3 regions of the Bradyrhizobium sp. CCGUVB14 genome follow, and region 1 is predicted to be linked to each of the others. Evidence: predicted binding sites of a transcription regulator. Region 1 holds the regulator's gene; each other region holds the start of a gene.
What was found. Region 1 encodes LexA, which represses DNA repair genes until DNA is damaged. Its sites were predicted from a motif close to TGTTCNNNNTGTGTTCNG; they were not measured.
Positions count from the first base shown of each region.

Region 2: the regulator LexA is predicted to act here: its motif matches at 3,614-3,631, upstream of NLM32_RS13890 (DUF3072 domain-containing protein).
Region 3: the regulator LexA is predicted to act here: its motif matches at 5,095-5,112, upstream of NLM32_RS25690 (single-stranded DNA-binding protein).

Region 1 covers NZ_JANADS010000001.1:5,660,239-5,666,579, forward strand. The annotation lists gene NLM32_RS26395 (alpha-hydroxy acid oxidase) at 1-479, shown strand, start outside; gene NLM32_RS26400 (HAD family phosphatase) at 484-1,110, shown strand; gene NLM32_RS26405 (hypothetical protein) at 1,246-1,431, shown strand; gene glp (gephyrin-like molybdotransferase Glp) at 1,662-2,873, shown strand; gene lexA (transcriptional repressor LexA) at 3,050-3,751, shown strand; gene NLM32_RS26420 (hypothetical protein) at 3,929-4,132, shown strand; gene NLM32_RS26425 (hypothetical protein) at 4,327-4,761, shown strand; gene NLM32_RS26430 (GAF domain-containing protein) at 4,975-5,916, shown strand; partial or broken gene NLM32_RS26435 (ComEC/Rec2 family competence protein) at 5,925-6,341, opposite strand, start outside.
Region 2 covers NZ_JANADS010000001.1:3,026,126-3,032,466, forward strand. The annotation lists gene NLM32_RS13870 (universal stress protein) at 1-623, opposite strand, end outside; gene NLM32_RS13875 (Do family serine endopeptidase) at 836-2,383, shown strand; gene NLM32_RS13880 (hypothetical protein) at 2,660-3,022, shown strand; gene NLM32_RS13885 (DUF6496 domain-containing protein) at 3,035-3,310, opposite strand; gene NLM32_RS13890 (DUF3072 domain-containing protein) at 3,383-3,577, opposite strand; gene NLM32_RS13895 (hypothetical protein) at 3,693-3,902, shown strand; gene NLM32_RS13900 (hypothetical protein) at 3,937-4,146, shown strand; gene NLM32_RS13905 (hypothetical protein) at 4,182-4,382, shown strand; gene NLM32_RS13910 (hypothetical protein) at 4,485-4,724, opposite strand; gene NLM32_RS13915 (hypothetical protein) at 4,823-5,026, opposite strand; gene NLM32_RS13920 (hypothetical protein) at 5,034-5,468, shown strand; gene NLM32_RS13925 (sensor histidine kinase) at 5,465-6,341, opposite strand, start outside.
Region 3 covers NZ_JANADS010000001.1:5,514,003-5,520,343, forward strand. The annotation lists gene NLM32_RS25670 (potassium transporter Kup) at 1-453, shown strand, start outside; gene gyrA (DNA gyrase subunit A) at 501-3,245, opposite strand; gene NLM32_RS25680 (DUF2306 domain-containing protein) at 3,414-3,812, opposite strand; gene NLM32_RS25685 (low molecular weight protein tyrosine phosphatase family protein) at 4,091-4,450, shown strand; gene NLM32_RS25690 (single-stranded DNA-binding protein) at 4,454-4,951, opposite strand; gene NLM32_RS25695 (outer membrane protein) at 5,386-6,156, shown strand.

The sequences.
Region 1 (6,341 bases):
ACAAGTTCAAGATACCGCTGATCCTCAAGGGCATCGCCACCGCCGAGGACGCGCAGATCGCGGTCGATCACGGCGTCGAGTGGATCTACGTCTCCAACCATGGCGGCCGCCAGCTCGATCACGGCCGCGGCGCCATGCATGTGCTGCCCGAGATCGTCGACGCCGTGAGGGGCCGCGCCAAGATCATGGTGGATGGCGGCATCTGCCGCGGCACCGACATCGTCAAGGCGATCGCGGCGGGCGCCGACCTTGTCGGCATCGGCCGGCTGCAATGCTGGGCCCTGGCGGCGGCCGGCGAGACCGGCGTGACGCGGATGCTCGAACTGCTCGAGGACGAGGTGCTGCGCTGCCTCGGGCTGCTTGGCGCCACCTCGTTCGCCGAGGTCAACAAATCCTGTCTGCACCAGGCCACCGCAACCAATGCGCCGAGTGTGTTCAGCGCGTTCCCGCTATTCGACCATGAACCCTACCGATACTGATAGAATGACATCGCTCTCACCCGGCAGCGCGGACGCGCTTCTGTTCGATCTCGGGCGCGTCGTGCTCGACATCGATTTCTCCAAGGCGATCGCCTGCTGGGCGGGACATGCAGGCCTCGAGCCCGAAGCCATCGTGACGCGCTATGAGCGCGACAGCGAGGCCTACCGGCTGCACGAGGTCGGCAGGATCAGCGACGAGGACTATTTCCAGTCGCTGCGCTCCTCGCTCGGCATCGGCATTTCAGATGCGCAATTCCTGGAAGGATGGAACGCGATCTTCGCCGGCGAGATGCCCGACATCGCGGAATTGCTGCCGCGCGCGGCCAAGCAGATGCCGCTCTACGCCTTCTCCAACACCAACCGCCCGCATGTCGACCATTTCTCGAAAGAGTATGCCGATCTGCTCGGTCATTTCCGCGCGCTGTACCTCTCCTCCAGCATCGGCCTGCGCAAACCTGATGCGGAAGCCTTCGACCACGTCGTCACCGCGATGGGGGTGCCCGCTAACCGGATCGTGTTCTTCGATGACCTCGCCGCGAACGTCGAAGGCGCCCGCGCCCGCGGGCTGAAGGCCGTGCATGTCACCTCGCCCCGCGACGTCGGCATTGCACTGAAGGCGCTGGGGATCTGACCGCCGTTTCCGGAGCAATTTCACCCGGAGGAGGAACCAAACGGCTCTGTGCATTTTTATACGAAGTTCCGGGAACGGAATGCCCCCTTCCGGACTCTAGAGTCGGTTGGGAATTCTACGAACGGACGTATCATCGTGTTGGGCAAAACCTACCTCACCAAGCAGGCCTCCCTGCTGGTCAAATTCGCCAGGACCACCTCTGATTCCGAGCTTTCCGCCAAGCTGATGAGCAAGGCGGCTGATCTGAAGGCCCAGGCCGATCCGATGCCCGACAGGGATCAAGGGCCTCAAGCGCCCGACGTCAGTCCGGAGGGGACCTGAGGATGCTGGCCGTGGCTTCCATCATCCTCGTGCTTGCCATGGCTATCCTCCTGCCCGTCTATCTCGCCTTCCGGACCATGCCCCGGCGGACCTGATGCTCCCACTCCATCGCCGCGCGGGTGATGCAGGATCAATCATCCTGCGCGACCGTCGTTTTGCCTCCGTGCCTGCACTCGGCTAGAACTCTCGCCGCTGATTTGCCCGAACGGGCGTAGCTGGAGTTTTTCACCGTGGCCCTGATGCCGGTTTCTGACGCGCTCGCCGCGGTGCTCGCCGGTGCGGAGCCACTGCCTGAAGAGACGGTCGCGCTCGAGGCGGCCTTTCATCGCGTGCTCGCACGCGACGTCGCGGCGCGGCGGACGCAGCCGCCCCAGGCGATGTCGGCGATGGATGGCTATGCCGTCCGCGCAGCCGATGCGGCGAAGATTGACACGACGCTCACCGTCGTTGGCGAGGTCGCTGCCGGCCGTCCGTTTGCAGGAACGGTCGGCGCCGGCGAAGCCGTGCGGATCTTCACCGGAGGCGTCGTTCCCGACGGCGCAGATGCGGTCGTGATCCAGGAAGACACTGTCGCTAACGGCAAGCACATCGCGATCAAGGAGGCAGCCCTCACCGGGCGGCACATCCGCCCGGCCGGCATCGACTTCTCCGAGGGCGACGTGCTCCTGCGCAAGGGCGCCAGGCTCACCGAGCGCGACCTCGCGCTCGCCGCCGGCATGAACCACCCGCAATTGGCCGTCCGCCGCCGCCCTAAGGTCGCGATTCTCGCGACCGGCGACGAGCTGGTGATGCCGGGCAGCACGCCGGGCCATGGCCAGATCGTCTATTCCAACGGCTACGCCCTGCATGCGCTCGCCCGCAGCGAGGGTGCCGACACCATCGACCTCGGCATTGCGGCCGACACGCTTGCCGCCACCACGGCCGGCATCCGGCGCGCGCGCGACTCCGGTGCCGACATCCTGATCACGACTGGCGGCGCCTCGGTCGGCGACCACGATCTGGTGCAGCAGGCGCTGAAGGACGAAGGCACCTCGATGGCGTTCTGGAAGATCGCGATGCGGCCGGGCAAACCGATGATGAACGGACAGCTCGGGGCGATGCGCGTGATCGGCCTGCCCGGCAATCCCGTGTCATCCTACGTGTGCGGCTTCCTGTTCATGGTGCCGCTGATTCGCGCGTTGTCCGGCCGTTCGATGGTTCATCACCGCCGCGAACGCGCGGTGCTCGGCCGCGACGTCTCCGCCAATGACCAGCGCGAGGATTACCTGCGCGCGCGCCTCGATCTGCGTGATGACGGCACGCTCATCGCGCTTCCCGTCAACCACCAGGACTCCTCGCTGCTTGCAAATCTCGCTGCGGCACAGGCACTTCTCGTGCGTGCGCCGTTCGCGCCGAAGGCCGAAGCGGGCGCGCCTTGCGAGGTGCTGCGACTGCCCGCCTGAGCGCATCGTTCGCAACCGTTCCGCGAACTTTGCCGCGTTCACGGTAAATTAAGCAGTTGCGGAACATGTATCGAACATATAGTGTCCGTTCATGATTTGTTTCGAGCATGTAGCGGCTTATCGCTGAATTCAGCGTCTCGGAATCGAACGACATCAACCGGGGGATTTTGGTCGAGATGTTAACGCGCAAACAGTACGAGCTCCTGCGGTTCATCAGCGAGCGCCTGAAGGAAAGCGGCGTGCCGCCCTCCTTCGACGAGATGAAGGACGCGCTCGATCTGCGCTCGAAATCAGGCATCCATCGCCTGATCACTGCGCTCGAGGAGCGCGGCTTCATCCGCCGCCTGCCCAACCGCGCCCGCGCCATCGAGGTGATCAAGCTGCCCGAGCTCCAGGCCGCCGCCGGCAGCCGCCGCGGCTTCACGCCGAGCGTCATCGAGGGCAATCTCGGCAAGGTGCGTACGACGTCGAGCCCGCCCGCCGACGAGGGCGAGCGGCCCGTGGCGGTGCCCGTGATGGGCCGGATCGCGGCCGGTACGCCGATCGAGGCTTTGCAAACCCGCAGCCACACCATCAGCGTCCCGCCCGACATGCTCGGCTCGGGCGAGCACTATGCGCTCGAGGTCCGCGGCGACTCCATGGTGGAGGCCGGCATTCTCGACGGCGACATGGCGCTGATCCAGCGCAACGAGAGCGCCGATACCGGTGATATCGTGGTCGCCCTGATCGACGACGAGGAAGCAACGCTCAAGCGTTTCCGCCGCCGCGGCGCCTCGATTGCGCTCGAGCCGGCGAATGCGGCCTATGAGGTCCGTATCCTGCCGCCCAACCGGGTCAAGATCCAGGGCAAGCTGATCGGGCTGTACCGGAAGTACTGAGCGCGTCGCAATCGACGACCGCAATCAACGATTGGAGCGGACGATTGTCCGCTCCGGCTGGATAGTCTTTCTGGTTTTGCACAGATTATCCGGCCCCCTCTCCAGCGCTACATCCTCGGCACGCCGCAACGAAGCACGCATCGCTTCGCAGGCCTTTGAGAGACCGAGGAGATCACCATGCGCAAGATCGTTTTGAGCACCGTCACGATGGCGCTGATTGCAGCATCAGCGTCTCAGGCTTTCGCCGCACAGCGGCAGCACCGTGCCCGCAAGGCACCGCAAGCGACGAGCGCGCAATTCGGCGATGCCCGCAACGCGATCGAGCGGCCATCACAACCGGCCTGGCCATACTCCGGTTGGTCGGCGCCCGCAGGCCGCTGAGGCAACGCGCTGTTCGAATGCACGAGAGCAGGCTTTGTTCCTCGCGCATTTGAAAAAGATAATGTGATCGCGCTCTGCGGATGCGAGCCGCAGATTTGCCCACAAACAAGCATAAGATCGCGGCCTTCCACTCTGATAGGGGCCTGCGCCTCAGCGGAGGCGCGGGTGCTCTATCCCGATTGAGGAGCACCCCGATGTGTGACTACAGCCTGCACGCTGTCGCGACGCGCCCCGCAGAAGTGGGCGAGACGATCGTCACGACAACCTTCCGCGGCACCTCGACGCGCGGCTTCGCCTCCGAAGCCGACATGTCCGTCGCGGTCTGCCTGCTTCCGGGAACGGAGCTCGCCTTCGCCGACAACGTCCGCTACGACAATCGCTGGATCTGGACCCGCACCGTCAATTCGCGCGTCGGCAAGTTCGGCAAGGTCGATCCGCACATTCCCGATCGTCATCACGACGCGATCGAATTCCCCGACGGCAAATACGTGCTGGTGACGCAGCTGGTCGAAGGCCAGCGCGCAACCGTCCTGCAACTGCCCGTGACGCAGCCGCTCGGCGAGCGCGAGCACAAGCCGCAGATCAGCGCCGACAGGCCGCCGACCATCACCCGCCTGCCGATCGGCTGACGACGCCATCCCCGGCCGACAGGTCGGGCCAGGATCGAGATATCCATCGCCGGCCGCGGCCGGCGAGATGGATTGGTTTGCGTCTGTGGAAATGATGAGCTCATCGCGCCAGCAAGTCGCACGAAGTTTGCGCTGCCTTGCCTGAATTTTGAACGTCCGCTCCGCAAGCAAATGGCCGATGCTGTTTGCAGCTTGAGGCAGCGGACAGGCTCGATGAAAACCTTCATTCGCGTCGTTGAACTCTGGGTGCCTGATCCAACGCGGACGCGGCTGGAATTCGGCGGCGGCCTCTACAGCGAAGGCCTGTCCGCGTTCAAGGCCGGCAGCGAGGATTTACGCTTCGGATATGACGAGGGCCTTCCCGGCAAGGCCTGGGCGAGCGGCCATCCCGTGATCCTCACAAAGTTCGCCAACTCCTATTTCAAGCGGACCGACCAGGCTCTCGAAGCCGGCCTGACCTGCGGGGTCGCCGTGCCGGTGTTTGCCGGCGAATTCCTGCAAGCCGTCATGGTGCTGTTCTGCGGCGACGACGAGGCCCATGTCGGCGCGATCGAGCTCTGGCACAACGATGCCGAGCTCTCGCACGAGATCGCGCTCGTCGACGGCTACTACGGCAGCGCCGACATGTTCGAGTTCAATTCCCGTCACACCAGATTTTCGCGCGGCTTCGGCCTGCCCGGACGCACCTGGAAAGCGGGCCTGCCGCTGATCATCAGGGATCTGCACGACGCCAAGAGTTTCCTGCGCTGGGAGGACGCCGCCAAGGTCGGGATCAATCTCGGCGTCGGCGTGCCCTACCGCACCGGCACCGACCAGACCTGGGTGCTGACGTTCCTCTCCGCGCAGGCGACGCCCATTGCGCGCCGCTTCGAGATCTGGGTCCCGAACGAAGCCCGATCAGTGCTGGTGTTTCGCGCCGGCGATTGCAGCGCCCAGACCGACCTCGCCGCGCTCTATGCGCAGAGATCGATCGCCAGGGGCGAAGGCAGTATCGGCGGGGCCTGGGCCACCGGCATGCCCGCGCTCAACGACGACCTCGCGCATGACGGCTCGATCGCCGCCGTGGGGGCTCGCGCAGCCGGGCTGAGCCGGATGGTGGTCCTGCCGGTGATCGGCAACGGCAGGCTCGAAGCGATGCTGGCCTGGTATCTCTAGCCAGCAGCTCAGTCCTCGGCCTGCTGATCGGCCTCCGACGGCGTTGCGTCCTTGCTGCGTGGCGCGGCCGTCTTCGGCGCAAGGCTTCCGTCGAAATCGTCCGCACCGGGGGTCGCGGGTGACCAGGGACGATCCGCGCCCCTCGCCCTCACGCCCTGAACCGCAAAACCGTCGCCACGCTGCGTCAGCGCCAGTGCGCCCTGGCGCGCGAGACGCGGTCGATCGACCACCATCGCGGCGCAATCCGGCGGCGCCGGCCTTGCCGTCACGACCAGCGCGGCGCGACTGCAATCATCAGCCAGCGCGTCGATGCGCAGCGCCTGCGCAACCATGCGGCCGTCGGCGAGTGGCGTCACACAGCCGGACTCGTCGCACGACACGCCGTCACCGAGCGAGGCGCTGGCGGCATCGCGCGGGTCGGCGTC
Region 2 (6,341 bases), 2.6 Mb from region 1:
TGTCTCGCCAGATTGCTCGCGGAAGCCTCCTCGGGAGCGGTGTCGGACTCGTTGATCGCAATGATCACGATCTCCTCGGCGCGTGCCAGCAATGGCGCTGCGTCGCGCATCGCGCGGCTCGCAAGCCGGCTGCCATCCCAGCAGATGCCGACCCGCTTCGCCCTGAATGTCCCGCGGAAGGTGTGGGGAAGGAACAACACCGGACCGCCCGCCTGGAACAGGATTTCGCCCGGCACGTCGTTGTCGAACGACGCCAGCGCCGGATCGGGCTGCAGCACGATGCTGAGATCATGCAGCCGTGCCATTTCGCCGAGGGAGGCAGCTGCATCGACCGGGATCGCACCGAGCGGGTGGCAGGTATAGGAGATCCCGGCGATGGCCGCTCCGCTTTTGAATACCGCGAGCGCCGCCTCGGCCCGTTCCATCGCGCGCTCGCGTTCCATCTCGAACACGGCTGCCACGGCAGCACCACCCTCCATGGCATAAGCAGCCGTGCCCGCGACATAGCCAACGGCGACCGCGTCGATGTGGGCGTTGAGCTTGGCCGCAAGCGAGATCGAGCCGTCGATCAGGGCGCGCATCGGGCGCTCGGTCGGAATGTGGACGAGAATATCCTTGTACATGGTGCGCCTCCGATGGCCATCATCCAATGGGCGCAGTTTTTCACTGCGCGGGGGGCTCGCGTTGAGCTGCATCAAGTGCGCGGCGAGGAAATTTAGCCTGCGGCCGCCCGCCGCGCTTTCTTTGCCAAGATTTAATCGCGTGGACGGGACGCCGTAAGGTGACGGTGTCCATGTTGGGTGCAAGGCGACTTACCCAACATGGACATTTCGACATGATCGATCGCGTCAATTCCGACACCAAAAGCACCCGTACAATTCTCAGGCCGCGCCGGCTCGCGCTGCTCGGCACTGTGGCCGCGCTTGGCGTGGCCGTGCTGGCTGCGTCTCCGGCTTCGACGCCGTTCGGCGTGAACTCCCTGATTTCGCCGGCGCAGGCCGCTGAGAGCGCCGCGACGCCGCCGGGCTTCGGCGACCTCGTCAGCAAGGTCAAGCCCGCCGTTATCTCGGTGCGGGTGAAGATCGACCAGGATAACGACAAGAGCGCGATGCTGCAGCAGAACCGGATGGATCAGGACGAGGATTCTCCGTTCGACCAGTTCCAGCGGCAGTTCGGCTTCCGCGGCCAGGGTGGCATGAATGGCATGCCGCGCCAGCGCCACCAGGTGATCACGGGCGAGGGCTCCGGCTTCTTTATCTCGGCCGACGGCTATGCCGTGACCAACAACCATGTCGTCGACCACGCCGAGTCCGTGCAGGTGACGATGGATGATGGCACGATCTACACCGCGAAGGTGGTCGGCACCGATCCGAAGACCGACCTCGCGCTGATCAAGGTCGACGGCAAGAAGGACTTCCCGTTCGTGAAATTCTCCGACCAGAAGCCGCGGATCGGCGACTGGGTGGTCGCGGTCGGCAATCCCTTCGGCCTCGGCGGCACCGTGACGGCCGGTATCGTCTCGGCCAGCGGCCGCGACATCGGCAACGGTCCCTATGACGACTACATCCAGATCGATGCGCCGATCAACAAGGGCAATTCCGGCGGTCCGGCCTTCGACATGAACGGCAACGTGATCGGCGTGAACACCGCGATCTTCTCGCCCTCGGGCGGCTCGGTCGGCATCGGCTTCGATATTCCGTCCTCGACCGCCAAGCTCGTGGTCGCGCAGCTCAAGGACAAGGGTGCCGTCACCCGTGGCTGGCTCGGTGTGCAGGTGCAGCCGGTGACCGCGGAGATCGCCGACAGCCTCGGCCTGAAGGCGGCGCGCGGCGCCATCGTCGACAACCCGCAGGATGGCAGCCCGGCAGCGAAGGCCGGCATCGAGGCGGGCGACGTCATCACCGCCGTCAACGGGACCGAGATCAAGGACTCACGCGATCTCGCCCGCACCATCGCCACGCTGGCGCCGGGCACGTCCGTAAAGCTCGACGTCGTTCACAAGGGCGACACCAAGACGGTGACGCTCGCGCTCGGCGAACTGTCGAACGAGCGGCAGGCCAAAGGAGGCGATAGGTCTGGTGACGGCAAGGCGCAGCAGGCTCCCGGCACGCCGCGCCTCGGCCTCAGCCTGGCACCGGCCGGCGAGGTCCAGGGCGCAGGTCAGAAGGGCGTCGTGGTCACCGAGGTCGACCCGCAGGGACCGGCAGCGCAGCGCGGCATCCAGACCGGCGACGTCATCCTCAATGTCGGCGGCAAGGCGGTCTCCAATGTCGGTGACGTCCGTTCCGAGCTGGCGCAGGCCAAATCGTCCGGCAAGAACAGCGTGCTGCTGCAGGTGAAGAGCGCTGAGGCGACCCGCTTCGTCGCGGTGCCGCTCGCCTGATTTCCGGATCCAAACGGCAAATTCAAAAGGCGGCCTACGGGCCGCCTTTTTCGTGCATACCTCTCGAGATACCCACAGGCCGCCGATAACATTCTCGTTAACGGCAGCATTGGTGACGGGTTCGTCCGAAAAAGCCGCGTTCGCTCGTCAGACTTTGGAATCGCGTGTTGTGCCTTGGCGGCAATGACGGCGCCGAGGCAAATTGCTGGGGTGGAACTTCGGACGTCCGGCAGCTTTATGGAACCGGCCGGTGGTCCGCATTTGATCGGTGCCGACATGGATCGATTGAAGCTCTCGCTGAAGCTTGCGCTGCTGCTGGCGCCACTCGTGCTGTCGACCGGAAATGCCCTGGGGCGCGACGACGGCCGCTTCACCGACTCACCGCTAAAACCCTGGTTCGACAGCCTGCGCAGCCATCTCGGTCCATGCTGTTCGGACGCGGACGGCGTTGCCGTCGCCGATCCCGACTGGGACTCGCACAATGGACATTACCGGGTTCGTCTTGACGGGGAGTGGGTCGAGGTCCCCGACGAAGCCGTAATTACCGAGCCGAACCGCGCAGGCCGCACCATGGTCTGGCCGGTCAAAACAGCGTTCGGCGTTTCGATTCGCTGCTTCATGCCCGGCAGCATGATCTGACGCCGGGCGGCGTCAGCGCTTGGCGGATTTCCGCTTCGAGCTCTTCTTGGCCGTCTTCTTCTTTGACGTTTTCTTTGACGTTTTCTTGGATGCCTTCTTCGGCACCTTCTTGCCCTTTGCGCGTGCCTCCGACAGGCCGATTGCGATCGCCTGCTTGCGGCTCTTCACGCGACCGCCGCGGCCGCCGGGTCCGCTCTTCGCGGTCCCCTTCTTGTAGCGCCGCATCTCTCGTTCGACATCACTGCCGGCACTGCGTGAGTAGCGGCGTTTCTTTGCCTTGCGTGCCATCAACTCTCTCCCTTGGCCTCGGAAGAGAACAGGAGGGCTGACGCAACGTTCCAAAGGCGCCGGCCGCGGGCCTCAGAAGGAGTTCGCGAGCTCGATCTCCGCTTCAAGCACCTGGATGCGGCGTGCGGCTTCGGCCGAGGACAGGCCGCGATCGTATTGCGCGGGCTGGTAGGCCTCTTCGCTCAGCCGCTTCAGCCGCAGCCCTTGCGCCCGGGTCATCTGCTCCATGAGAAAAGCCTTGGCGTCGTATTTACCCTGAACCTGCATCTCTGCTCTCCACTCTGAATTCGTGACTTGACTATATGTTCTTATTTTGTTCTAACAAGCCATGGACAACAGAATTAATGAAATTCGACGCAAAATCAGCGCCTTGAGGCTGGAGATGGCCGACGTCGAGGCGTCCGTGCGCGATCTCGTCAATCGCGATCGCGACTGCACCGAGCGGGCTCTGACGCAGATGGAGCTGCGCCGGAAAATCAATCTGCTGATCGGCGAATGGAAGGCCGCCGGCGGTGGCGGGGTGTTGCCCGACATCCGCGACCGGGTGCGTCTTCGTGCGCAGAAGAGCGAGAGCAGGGCCGCGCGCCGTTGAGACATGCCACGTCGGTGGCGGATGGAGGCTGGCGGTGGAAGAAGACCCGGACGCCTACCGGATTCTGAAACTCCGCGCCGAGATCCTCGAATTGGGCTCCGCGATCCGGCAATTGCAGCGCGAGGGCCTCGACGATGCCGCGGCCCAGCTCCTGATCACGCGCAAGCGGGCGCGGCTCGACCACCTCGTGAAGACAGCTCCCACAGGCGGCCACCTTAACATCACTGACATTCGACGCAGCTAAAGCGGTCGCGCAACGCGACATGCCGGAGCTCGTCCGTGCTGGAAGCCGAAATGGCCGCCCTGCTGAGGGCGGTGCTCGATGAAGTCTGTGCCGACCTTGCGCCGTCCGAAATGGCGATGCGCGAACGAATTGCCGCACGACTGGGTGATCTTGCTCGGTCGGGGCAATGTTCGGTCGACGATTTGAAGCGCGCCGGCCGGAACGTGCTGACCCGCGCGCCGACGATGTGGCGCTGAGCTCGCTGGCCATGTGCCTCGACTGCCGATCTAGACCGGCATGGCGAAAGCAACGAAAAGCCCCGCGTCGCCGCGGGGCTTCGCATTATATTGAGCCCGCGCTTACTTGCTCATTCCGTTCTGGGGCTTGGTCATGCTGCCACCCTGATCGCTGCCAGGGCCAGCACCGCCTTGGCCTGACGCGTCGGCAGGTACGGTCTTCTTCATGTTGGCGCCTGTCGTCTGCGACGACGAGGTCGATGATTCATGCTTCGCCTTGTGCGACTTGGCCTGCGCGGCGAAGGGCGCGGCAGCGAGGCCGGTTGCCAACATCACGGCGAGAGTGAGCTTGGTCGTGTTCATGCGCGGGAACTCCCTGAGTTGAATTGACGCAGGCAGAGCCAACCGCTCATTGCCGAGGGAGTTCCGAACCAAAGAGCGCATTGCGCTTCACGCGCGCTTCAAGATTCCTTGTCCTCGTTGAGGATGAACACGACGCCCGTCAGCGCCGCACCGATGGCAAACGTCGTCACCATCGTGCCGACAAAGACGAAGGCTGCCGCATGGCCGCCGTGATTCAGCAATTCTGCGACCGCGGGATTGGCCAGGATCAGTGCAAGTGTGAAGACCAGGCCGAGTGCCGCGCCCATCATCGCGTGTGTCATCAGCTTGATGATGCCGGTGGGAGAGATCAGGCTTGGCGATCTATTTGGCGACCTGTTTGGCGACTTTTTTGTGCGCATGGAACTGCCGATCGATCTGGCACGCCAACGCGCGTCGTCGTCGCGGGTTCCATTTTGCATGAAGGAATTGTCATCCCCCGCTTCATCCGACGTTCATGCCGATCTTGCCAGGATGAACGGCATCAACACGGGAACATTCGCTATGGGTAAGGTGGTCTTTCTTTATCGCTCGCTGGCCTACCGTAACGCAGCGGCCGACATGTTGCGCAAGGCGCGCAAGCTGCCGCGCGGTGCAGAGCGCAGCGCAGCCCGCCGCTACGCGACGGCGTTGCGCGATCTCGCGCAAACGGAGGCCTGGCTCGAGGGGCGTGTCGCCGATGAACCTCAGCCGATGTTACGGCTGAAGGTCGCTGCGTCGCGCTAACCCGACGCGCGCTGAAGTGCGGGGGAGGTGCTGGCCTCGAACTTGTCCTGCGTTGCCGATGTTGCCGCGCTCTTGCGTATCAACGGCACATTGAGGCGGCACAACAGGCCCTCCGAACGCCAGTCGAACTGAGCCTGTCCGCCGAGCTGGGATTCGACACTGGCCAGCAGGCTTCTCGTGCCGAAGCCTCGCGACTTCGGCGTCCTGACCAGCGGCCCTCCGGTCTCCTCCCAGGTCAGGATGAGAAGATCGTTCTCGACCTGCCAGCCGATCGCGAGCCGCCCCGACCGGGTGGAGAGCGCGCCATATTTCGCCGAATTGGTGAAGAGCTCGTGCAGCGCAAGCGCCAGCGTCTGCGCTGTCGCCGGCAGTAACTGCACCTCGGGACCCGCGAGCTCGATCTGTCCGCCGAGCGAGTAGGGCGCAAGCTCCTCCTCGATCAGCTTGGAGAGCTCGGCGCCCTGCCAGCTCGACAGCGACAGGATGGTGTGCACGCGCGCGAGCGCATTGATGCGCCCCTCGACGGCATGGACGTAAGCCTTGACCTCGTCGGCACGGGTGAGGCGCACGATCGACTGTGCCAGCGCCAGCGCATTCTTGGCGCGGTGATCGACTTCGCGCGCCAGCAGGTTCTGCCGTTCCTCGGCGCGCTTGCGTTCGGTGATATCGACCGTGACGCCGCTCACCCGCACCACGCGGCCGCCCGGATCCACCGTTGCGGCCGCCGTGCCGACGCACCAGCGCACCTCGCCATCGGGCCTGCAGACGCGAAACTCTCCTTCATAGGCGTGCGCACCGGTATTGAACGCGGCAATCGCCTGGCCGAACTGGTCGACGTCATCGGGGTGCAGCAGCGCCTGGATGTTGGCCGAG
Region 3 (6,341 bases), 150 kb from region 1:
ACCGCCGTGTTCCTGGCATCGGCGGCGAAAGGCGTGCCGCTGGCGCTGACGCAGTTCGTCAAGCACAACCACGTGCTGCATGAGCGCATCATCCTCGTCACCGTGCTGATCGAAGAGGTGCCGCACGTCCCCGACGAAGCGCGCGCCGAGGTGATCGAGATCATCGCCGGCATCACCCGCGTCGTGCTGCATTACGGCTTCATGCAGAACCCGACGATCTATGAGGGCCTGACGCTCGCCTGCCGCCAGGGCAAGCTGCCCGGCATCGACCTTTCCGACATCACCTATTATGTCGGCCGCGAGACCATCATTCCGAGCGAGGACATTCCGGGCATGTGGGTCTGGCGCGAAGGCCTGTTCGCCTTCCTCCAGCGCAACGCCGAGCGCTCAGCGGCGTTCTTCGGCGTGCCGACCAAGCAGGTCGTGGAGTTCGGCACGGAGCTGGAGATTTAGCGAAGCTCGTAGCCCGGATCGCTCCATCCGGGCCACGGAGCCGCGCATTACTCTCCGTTCGGCTCCCCGTTCGCCCCGTTGCCGTTCTCGGCCTCTTCCGTGATGTGCTCGACCGAAACGACGTGCTCGTCCTCGGCGGTGTCGAACACGATCACGCCTTGCGTCGATCGGCCGGCGACGCGGATGCCTTCGACCGGACAGCGGATCAGCTGGCCCTTGTCGGTCACCAGCATGATCTGGTCGGCGTCTTCCACCGGGAACGAGGCCACCAGGTTGCCGTTGCGGTTGTTGACGCTCATGGCGACGATGCCTTTGCCGCCGCGGCCCGTGGTCCGGTATTCGTAGGACGAGGTCCGCTTGCCGTAGCCGTTGATGGAGACGGTCAGCACGACCTGCTCGGCCGCCGACATCTCGGCATAGCGCTCCTGCGCCAGCTGGAAGCTGCCCGACGTCTCCTCCGCCTCGGCATCCGCGGGGGCTTCCTCGCTTGCGGCCTCGCCGGCGACCGCGCGGCGCATCTTCAAATAGGCCGAGCGCTCGTCGGAGGTGGTCTCGACATGGCGCAGGATCGCCAGCGAGATCACCTTGTCGCCCTCGCCAAGCGCGATGCCGCGCACGCCCATCGAGGTGCGCCCGGTGAACACGCGCACGTCGGGGACCGGGAAGCGGATGCACTGGCCGCCGGCGCCGGTCAGCAGCACGTCGTCACGCTCGGTGCAGATCTGCACGTCGACGATTGCTTCGCCCTCATCGAGCTTCATGGCGATGATGCCGGAGCGGCGGACGTCGACGAAGTCGGACAGCTTGTTGCGCCGGACGTTGCCGCCTGTCGTGGCGAACATCACGTCGAGCTGGCCCCAGGTCGATTCATCCTCGGGCAGCGGCATGATGGTGGTGATGCGCTCGCCCTGCTCCAGCGGCAGGATGTTGATCATCGCCTTGCCGCGCGCGTTCGGCGCCGCCATCGGCAGCCGCCAGACCTTTTCCTTGTAGACCTGGCCGCGGGACGAGAAGAACAGCACCGGAGTATGCGTCGATGCGACAAAGAGCCGGCTGACGAAATCCTCGTCGCGGGTCTGCATGCCGGAGCGGCCTTTGCCGCCGCGGCGCTGGGCGCGATAGGCCGACAGCGGCACGCGCTTGACGTAGCCGGCATGCGAGACGGTAACGACCATGTCCTCGCGCTGGATCAGGTCCTCGTCCTCGACCTCGCCTTCCTGCTCCATGATCACGGTCTTGCGCGGCGTGGCGAACTCGGCCTTCACCTCGGCGAGCTCGGTCTTGATGATGGTCAGCACGCGCTCGCGCGAGCGCAGAATGTCGAGATAATCGGCGATCTCGCCGGCAAGCTTGTCGAGCTCATCGCGGATTTCGTCACGGCCGAGTGCGGTAAGCCGTTGAAGCCGCAGGTCCAGAATGGCCCTCGCCTGTTCCATCGACAGCCGGATCGTCCCATCCTCGCTGATGCGGTGGCGGGGATCGTCGATCAGCGTCAGCATGTCCTCGACATCGCGGGCCGGCCAGTCGCGCGACATCAGGGTGTCGCGCGCGGTGGTCGGGTCGGGTGACGTGCGGATGACACGGATCATCTCGTCGATATTGGCGACTGCGATGGCGAGACCGACCAGGATGTGCGCGCGATCGCGCGCCTTGGCGAGCAGGTACTTGGTGCGGCGAGTGACGACCCGCTCGCGGAAGTCGACGAAGATGGCCAGCAGGTCCTTCAGATGCATGATCCGCGGACGGCCGCTGTCGAGCGCCACCATGTTGACGCCGAAGCTCGTCTGCAGCGGCGTGAATCTGTACAGCTGGTTCAGCACCACATCCGGCACGGCGTCGCGCTTCAATTCGATGACGACGCGGTAGCCATCGCGGTCGGATTCATCGCGCAGGTCGCCGATGCCTTCGATCTTCTTTTCCTTGACCAGCTCGGCGATGCGCTCGACCATCGTCGCCTTGTTGACCTGGTAGGGAATCTCCGTGACGATGAGCGCCTCTCGCTCCTTGCGGATGGTCTCGATGGCGACCTTGCCACGCATGACGATCGAGCCGCGGCCAAGGTGGTAGGCCGAGCGGATGCCCTGCCGTCCGAGGATGACGCCGCCGGTCGGGAAATCCGGTCCCGGCACGATGTTGATGAGCTCGTCGATGGTCAGCGCGGGGTTGTCGATCAGCGCGACGCAGGCGTCGATGACCTCGCCAAGATTATGCGGCGGGATGTTGGTCGCCATGCCGACCGCGATGCCGCCGGCGCCGTTAACGAGCAGGTTCGGGAACTTGGCCGGAAGGACCGACGGCTCGGTCTCGTTGTTGTCGTAGTTCGGCTGGAAGTCGACGGTGTCCTTGTCGATGTCGGCCAGCAGGGCCAGCGCCGCCTTCGTCAGCCGCGCTTCGGTGTAACGATAGGCGGCCGGGGGATCGCCATCGACCGAGCCGAAATTGCCCTGACCGTCGATCAGCGGCACGCGCATCGAGAAGTCCTGCGCCATGCGGACCATGGCGTCGTAAATCGACTGGTCGCCGTGCGGGTGATACTTACCGATGACGTCACCGACCACGCGGGCGGACTTGACGTACTTCTTGTCCGGCGTGTGCCCCTGCTCGTTCATCGAGTACAGGATGCGGCGATGCACCGGCTTCAGACCGTCGCGGGCATCTGGCAACGCACGCGCCACGATCACGCTCATGGCGTAGTCGAGATAGGACTTCTTCATCTCCTCGAAGATGGAGACGGGGCGAATATCCGAGGGTTGCGCCGGCTGGTCGCCGGGCTTGTTGTCGTCGTCAGCCAAGGGGGAATCCGGTGAAATTTTATCTGGGAATCATATAGCGCATCGACGCCCTGATAACCACCCTTGGGGGCTTCCGGGAAGCGCTTTTTCCGACTGTTTTTCCAGAGACTTACGCCACTCCTGCCACCGTCTCGGGCGGGGTCCGAAGGAGCGCCCTGGAACCGTCCCTTACGCCCCGAAAAACACGCTGTGCATGATGCGTCCGGGCAGCAGTGTGAACAGGCCCGCCACCACCAGCGCGCCGGTAAAAAGGAAGATCATGGTCCACCGATGTGCGGCGACGCGATGCGTGTGGGCCCGCCATACCGCGAGCGGCAGCATCACCAGCGTGAAGATCGACAGCAGATGGATCGGGCTGAACGGCCCGACCAGGCGGATCTGGTGGATCCAGAACGACGAGACGGCCACCACGGCCATCAGTGCCACCCAGATCCAGCCGATCGTCCGGTGCGGCAGCGTGCCCTTGGGCGCGGCAAACTGCACGAGGCCGAGCACGAAGGCCGCCATCGCCGCGAAGGCGTGCAGCGGGATCGCAGGTGCAGCGTCAAGCAGCGGCGTGAAGCTCATGTGGCCCTCTGGTCGGAACCGACCATGTGAATAGGATTAACATAAAGTTAATACCATTCACATCGCGACCCGTCAAAGGCTTGAGGCAGCACATGAGACCAGCCCGGAAAAGCCGAGCCTGGCCCGTCGATTGGCAGGAAATCCTACCGCCTCACACGAGCCGGCTACCGCGTTGGAAGAGAAGCGCCCTCTCGGCGAACGCCACCGTGGCGACGTGGAAGATTCCGTCGACCACCAAAAGCTGTGTATCTAGCCCTGACTATTTCGGAGCGGTCAAAGTGACCAACGTCCTCTTCGTCTGCAGCGCCAATCGCCTCCGCAGTCCGACGGCCGAGCAGGTGTTTTCGACCTGGCCGGGGATCGAGACCGACTCGGCCGGCATCTCGAACGACGCAGACGTGCTGTTGTCGACCGAACAGGTCGAATGGGCCGACATCATCTTCGTGATGGAGAAGGCCCATCGGACCAAGCTGAACCGGAAATTCCGCGCCAGCCTGAATGGCAAGCGCGTCATTTGCCTCGACATTCCGGACGACTACGAGTTCATGGATCCCGTCTTGGTCGGGATGCTCGAAAACCGGGCCGGTCGTTTTCTGTCCCGGCCCGCGCCAACTCGCTCCACCCGCGTCAAAGGCTAAGCCTCAGAACGGGATATCGTCGTCCATGTCGTTGTTGCGGCCACCGCCGCCGGCCGCAACCGGGCGGCGCGGTGCGCTGCTGACCGGACCGGACGAGCCGAAATCGCCGCCCGGCTCGTCGCCGAAGCTGCCGCCTCCGCCGCCACCGCCGCGGCCGTCGAGCATCGTCAGGGTCGAGTTGAAGCCCTGGAGCACGACTTCGGTGGAGTACTTCTCAGCGCCCTGCTGATCGGTCCATTTGCGGGTCTGCAGTGCGCCCTCGATGTAAACCTTGGCGCCCTTCTTCAAATATTGCTCGGCGACCTTGCAGAGCCCTTCATTGAAGATCACGACGCGATGCCACTCGGTCTTTTCCTTGCGCTCGCCGCTGTTCTTGTCGCGCCAGGTCTCGGAGGTGGCGATGCTCAGATTCGCGATCGGCCGCCCGTCCTGGGTGCGGCGGATCTCCGGATCCTTGCCAAGATTTCCAACCAGAATGACCTTGTTGACGCTTCCCGCCATCGCCGCTCTCCACTCCAAATGCCAATGAATTTCGAAAAGGCGCGCCCGCGCTGCCGCCTGTTGGGCCGACCCTATACGCTTACGAGCACTGATCGGCCCGCCACGCCCTCGGTTATCCCCATATATAGCATCGGCGGAATATTTGTTCCAGATTTGTTCCTGCCAAAACTGGCGCCGATTTTGTGCACAACGCGTTCCTGAGGCCGCTATTCACTGTGCGATGAATTGGAACTTTCCCGAGTTCCGTAAAACGCCAAAAACTTCTTAACATTCATCAACTTGCGCGGTCTTCGATTGGCCGGCAAGTGTTGCATTCCGGAGACGGACTCCACCTCGAGATGCGCGTAAGGTTGCCTCGAAATTGTTCATTTGGGCGTCGCGCCTGACTGACCGCTCCGGGGACCTTTGGAGCGGTCGACATTGGGGAGACTGTAATGAAGAAAATTCTGTTTGGAGCAATCGGTATCGTTGCGTTGGGCTTGTCGGCTCCCGCAAGCGCAGCGGATATGGCGGCACGCCCCTACACCAAGGCGCCAATTGTGGCACCTGCTCCCATCTACACCTGGACTGGCTTCTATCTCGGTGTTCAGGGCGGCGGTGGCTGGGGCCGAAGCAACGAAACGTATTTCCTTGCCCCCAATACGCCCGCCTTCGTCGGATCGCAGAACTACGACACCAGCGGCGGCTTCGTCGGCGGCGTCGCCGGCTACAATTGGCAGATGGGCGCCTTCGTCATTGGTCTCGAGGGCGATTATCACTGGGCCGACATCAGCGGTCGGTCGTCGGTGATCAATGTTGGTCCGCCGAACCTCGGCGACAGCTACGCCACCAAGCTGCGCGGCTTCGGAGACATCAAGGGCCGCGTTGGTTACGCCTGGGGACCGGCGCTCTGGTTCGTGAGCGGCGGTGCGGCCGTCGGCGATATTCAGCACCGCTATGACGCAGCCCTCAACGGCGGCGCGGCCAACACTTTCGTCCAGAACGACTGGCGCTGGGGTTGGACCCTCGGTACCGGCGTGGAGTACATGTTCGCTCCGAACTGGTCGGCAAAGGTTGAGTACAACTACATCGACCTCGGCAAGAGCACGATCCAGTACTCGCCCGTGGTGGCGAATCGCTCGGAGTGGAACGACACGATTCACACCATCAAGGCCGGCGTGAACTACCACTTCAATTGGGGTACGCCCGTCGTCGCGAAGTACTGATCCATCTGAAACCATTCAGGAATCAAAGGCCGGCCTTGTGCCGGCCTTTTTGTTTTTGTTCCCGATGGGAACTATAGGTCAGCGACTGTTACATTTTTTATCTGTTGTGGCATTTGAGAGACACAACTTGCGGCTTCAGTGGTGTAAGCCGACGTCAGTTGGACCACAGCGTCCGATACTGCTTC